2 regions of the Butyrivibrio proteoclasticus B316 genome follow, and region 1 is predicted to be linked to the other one. Evidence: a T-box and tRNA genes for the amino acid it is inferred to sense, from the RefSeq annotation. Region 1 holds a T-box; the other holds one or more tRNA genes.

Region 1 (2,385 bases):
TGTTTAATATAAAACACACTTTTCTATATGTCAACACCAAAAATAAGAATATGTTATATTTAGGGCATAAAAAAGACTGTCGCAGAGTAATATCCTATGATATTAAAAAGGGCCGGCGCCCGGATGAAAACCAATCATCCAATGCGTCAGCCCTATACTTATGCCATCTTTATTATATTGTATAAGCTTATACCAAACTTCTTTTAAGCTTAAAGTTAAGCAGTAACCTTCTTGTAAGACTTCTTGCCCTTACGAACCATAACACCATCAGCAAATACGTCTTTAGTGTATGTTGTCTTAACGTCTGTAACCTTCTCTTCAGCAAATGTTACGCCGCCCTGTTCAACGGCACGTCTTGCTTCACTTCTTGTGTTGCAGAGACCTGCAGAAACAAGTACCTGAAGAATGTCTACAACGCCGTCTCTGAAATCCTCTTCCTTAAGAGCTACTGCAGGAACATTGCTCATGTCTCCGCCGCCTGCAAAAAGAGCTCTTGCAGCATCCTGAGCCTTCTGAGCTTCCTCTTTGCCATGAACGAGGCTTGTAAGTTCAAAAGCAAGAATCTCTTTCTTTTCATTGATTCTGGAATCGTCCCATTTCTCCATCTCAAGGATCTCTTCGATAGGAATAAATGTCAGCATCTTGATGCACTTGTCAACATCAGCATCTCCAACGTTTCTCCAGTACTGATAGAAATCAAATGGAGAAGTCTTGTTAGGATCAAGCCATACGGCGTTTCCTGCTGTCTTACCCATCTTCTTGCCCTGAGAGTCTGTAAGAAGAGTAATTGTCATGGCGTGAGCGTCCTTACCAAGCTTACGACGGATAAGCTCTGTACCACCGAGCATATTGCTCCACTGATCATCGCCGCCAAACTCAAGATTACAGTTGTACTTCTGGAACATGTAGTAGAAGTCATAGGACTGCATGATCATGTAGTTAAACTCAAGGAATGAAAGTCCCTTTTCCATACGCTGCTTGTAGCACTCAGCTCTGAGCATATTATTAACTGAGAAGCATGCACCAACTTCACGAAGAAGTTCAATGTAGTTAAGGTTCATAAGCCAGTCAGCATTGTTGACCATAATAGCCTTGTCATCGCCAAACTCGATGAATTTCTCCATCTGTCTCTTGAAGCACTCAGCGTTGTGATCGATGTCTTCTCTTGTGAGCATCTTTCTCATGTCGGTTCTTCCTGAAGGATCACCGATCATTGTTGTACCACCGCCAATAAGAGCGATTGGCTTATTACCAGCCATCTGAAGTCTCTTCATAAGCGTAAGAGCCATAAAATGGCCGGCTGTAAGTGAGTCAGCTGTACAGTCAAAACCGATGTAGAAAGTAGCCTTACCGGCATTAACAAGTTCTCTGATCTGCTCCTCGTCTGTAACCTGGGCAATAAGTCCTCTTGCCTTAAGTTCTTCATAAATCTGCATAATGCACCTCCAAAATGTTTGTAAGATTGCGAAAAGAAAAAATCCTCCGCAACCAATATGATTGCGAAGGACGAATAATTCGTGTTACCACCTTCATTCACACGCAGCTCACACTGCATGCCTCAGCAAGTACGACTTCTCAGTAAAGCACAACCTGACAAACAAAAACTATGCCCGATATACTCTTCAAATAAACTGATAAGCGATACTCTTCCGATATAACGGTCAGCCCCGTCCAGGTCTATTATCCGGTAAAAAATATCCCGAAATTCAACCAGGCAGCTCACGGAGGTATTCATCATCGCTCTTAACTTACGCCTCTCACCAACCGGCAATTCTCTGTCGTCAGAATTCGATTCTTACTTATTCCGATCATAGCTTTTCAGAATTTAGATATATTGAAATTTTAGTTAACTAATTAAAAAATGTCAACCCGGTTATACTAATAATATAAATCATATTGCAATCTTCCAGGAGTTCCTGTCCATATTGAAATACAGCCTCACAGTCCTGTACATGTCAAGTATCAATACTCTGCATTCAAAAACCTTGTCCTTGCTGCAAACATAGACACCATCAGGTGTTGTGTAGGTCTCTTTATTGAAAAGCTGTCTGTAGCCCTTTATGGTGTACGCCTCATAAACTCCGTCATCATTGAGAAGCCTGAATCTCATGGGAATCAAACTGCCATCTGACTTATATTCACATATCACATCTACTTTATCTATAATCCTGCTCATAATAAACCCTGTTCATACAATATTGGTAGAGGCACGAACATTTGTTTGTCCTAATTACATTATATGAACAGACGTTCTATTTTGCAACTACAAGATATAGTATATTTTACTCAGAGACTTCAACAACGCCTCCATCCCTGACAGTTATCTGCATTCCGGTCTGAACATATGACAGGAATTCTTCTCCGAGACTGTCTATGGTAGGCATT
Region 2 (2,385 bases), 1.8 Mb from region 1:
GGAAAGACCCCATGGAGCTTTACTCCAGGTTGATACTGGGGTCCGGTACCATATGTACAGGATAGGTGGGAGACTATGAAGCAGTGACGTCAGTTGCTGCGGAGTCGCTGTTGGGATACCACCCTTATGATGCTGGGCTTCTAACCAAGGATCTTGAAACAGGTCCGGGGACAATGTCTGCCGGGGAGTTTGACTGGGGCGGTCGCCTCCGAAAGGGTATCGGAGGCGCTCAAAGGTTCCTTCAGAATGGACGGAAACCATTCGAAGAGTGTAAAGGCATAAGGGAGCCTGACTGTGACACCGACGGGTGGAACAGATACGAAAGTAGGACTTAGTGATCCGGTGGTATGAAAGTGGGATTGCCATCGCTCAACGGATAAAAGCTACCCTGGGGATAACAGGCTTATCACTCCCAAGAGTTCACATCGACGGAGTGGTTTGGCACCTCGATGTCGGCTCATCGCATCCTGGGGCTGTAGCAGGTCCCAAGGGTTGGGCTGTTCGCCCATTAAAGCGGTACGCGAGCTGGGTTCAGAACGTCGTGAGACAGTTCGGTCCCTATCCGGCGCGGGCGTAGGATATCTGAGAGGAGCTGTCCTTAGTACGAGAGGACCGGGATGGACGGACCGCTGGTGTATCAGCTGCATCGCCAGATGCATAAGGCTGGGTAGCCACGTCCGGAAGGGATAAACGCTGAAGGCATCTAAGCGTGAAGCCCCCCTCAAGATGAGATATCCCTGCTTCGGCAGTAAGACCCCTTAGAGAGTATGAGGTTAGATAGGCACAAGGTGTAAGCATGGTAACGTGTTCAGCTGATGTGTACTAATAGGTCGAGGGCTTATCCAAAGAAGGTTAGGAACAAGAAAGAGGTTAGGATTTAGATTATCAGTGTTCGGTTTTGAAGGTACAAATACTTCATAAATGGCCCGGTGGCTCAGCTGGTTAGAGCGCCGCCCTGTCACGGCGGAGGTCAGGGGTTCGAACCCCCTTCGGGTCGCTTAACTTCATAATTTTGGCTATTTTGTTTGTACGGGGTCTTAGCTCAGCTGGGAGAGCATCTGCCTTACAAGCAGAGGGTCACAGGTTCGAGCCCTGTAGGCCCCACTCAAAAACAAAAACACAATTCGTGTGTAAGCCGATGTGGCTCAATTGGCAGAGCAGCTGATTTGTAATCAGCAGGTTAACGGTTCGAGTCCGCTCATCGGCTCTATATGGATGGCTTCCCGAGTGGCCAAAGGGGACAGACTGTAAATCTGCTGCAAATTGCTTCGGTGGTTCGAATCCACCGCCATCCATTTATTTTTTTGTCTTAGACAAAGAAAATTAACATACAATTCGTACGAGGTGCGGATTTATAATGACGCGGGGTGGAGCAGTCTGGAAGCTCGTCGGGCTCATAACCCGAAGGTCATAGGTTCAAATCCTGTCCCCGCTACTATATGCCTAGATAGCTCAGTTGGTAGAGCAGAGGACTGAAAATCCTCGTGTCGTTGGTTCGATTCCGACTCTAGGCATCTTTTTTATTTTCTAAATTCTTTTTTCCCTTTTTATTGATAAAAATAATTCTTAATCCTCTTTTTTCAGGTTTTTTATCCTTTTCTCCGATATTAATGTTAAGATAAAACAATCAGAGTAGAGAGGGCGAGGTAGTAAGTATGCATCATATGCTTACGAATGAAGATAGACAAGCAATTAGGAAGCTTTTGGATGTTAAGGATTATGATCCTGATACATTTAATCCGGAAGTCTTAGACCAATTAGAGGCTAATGAAGAATACAAGAGTATTATAATCAAACATGGATCAGATATTCTTGGTTCTTATGAATATTTAAGACTTAAGGAATTTGTTCAACATGGTAATGTAACAGTTTATGAGCATTGCCTGCATGTAGCTCTTTGTGCTATCAAACTTGGAAGAGCTTTAGGCGTTCATTGTAAGGAAAGAGAGCTTGTTAGAGGCGCTCTGCTACATGACTATTTCTTGTATGATTGGCACAATGCGGATTCTCCGGGAAATCTTCATCCTAAGCTTCACGGTTTTTATCATCCGGGAATTGCACTTAGGAATGCGACAAGAGATTTTGTTTTATCTGAGAGAGAGAAAGATATTATATACAAGCACATGTGGCCTCTTACAGTAAGCCATCTTCCCAGATGCAGAGAGGCTTGGATAGTATGTCTTGCAGATAAGTATTCTTCAGTATTGGAAACACTCAAGCTTAGAAAAGGAAAGATAAGAGTTAATTATGCCTGATTTGTACCAGGAACTGATCAAGCTGGCTGATTCGGAAATGTATCCGCTTCATATGCCAGGACATAAGCGAAACTTAGAGAGCACCCCGATGAAGGGTGCTTTTCGTTGTGATATAACAGAAATTGATGGA

Evidence for each region. A T-box is a leader RNA that pairs with one kind of tRNA and senses whether it is charged. The one in region 1 lies ahead of tyrS (tyrosine--tRNA ligase), so its partner is inferred to be a tRNA-Tyr.
Region 2: it has a tRNA-Tyr gene. The T-box ahead of tyrS (tyrosine--tRNA ligase) is inferred to sense a tRNA for this amino acid. The anticodon was not compared.

Annotation. Positions count from the first base shown of each region.
Region 1 is NC_014387.1:1,883,175-1,885,559, forward strand. Features, by position in the region: gene tyrS (tyrosine--tRNA ligase) at 216-1,436, opposite strand; T-box leader at 1,500-1,821, opposite strand; gene BPR_RS07790 (hypothetical protein) at 1,892-2,176, opposite strand; gene BPR_RS07795 (aconitase X swivel domain-containing protein) at 2,283-2,385, opposite strand, start outside.
Region 2 is NC_014387.1:96,470-98,854, forward strand. Features, by position in the region: rRNA gene BPR_RS00425 (23S ribosomal RNA) at 1-846, shown strand, start outside; tRNA gene BPR_RS00430 (tRNA-Asp) at 924-997, shown strand; tRNA gene BPR_RS00435 (tRNA-Val) at 1,032-1,104, shown strand; tRNA gene BPR_RS00440 (tRNA-Thr) at 1,135-1,207, shown strand; tRNA gene BPR_RS00445 (tRNA-Tyr) at 1,214-1,295, shown strand; tRNA gene BPR_RS00450 (tRNA-Met) at 1,362-1,435, shown strand; tRNA gene BPR_RS00455 (tRNA-Phe) at 1,442-1,514, shown strand; gene BPR_RS00460 (HD domain-containing protein) at 1,656-2,255, shown strand; gene BPR_RS00465 (aminotransferase class I/II-fold pyridoxal phosphate-dependent enzyme) at 2,248-2,385, shown strand, end outside.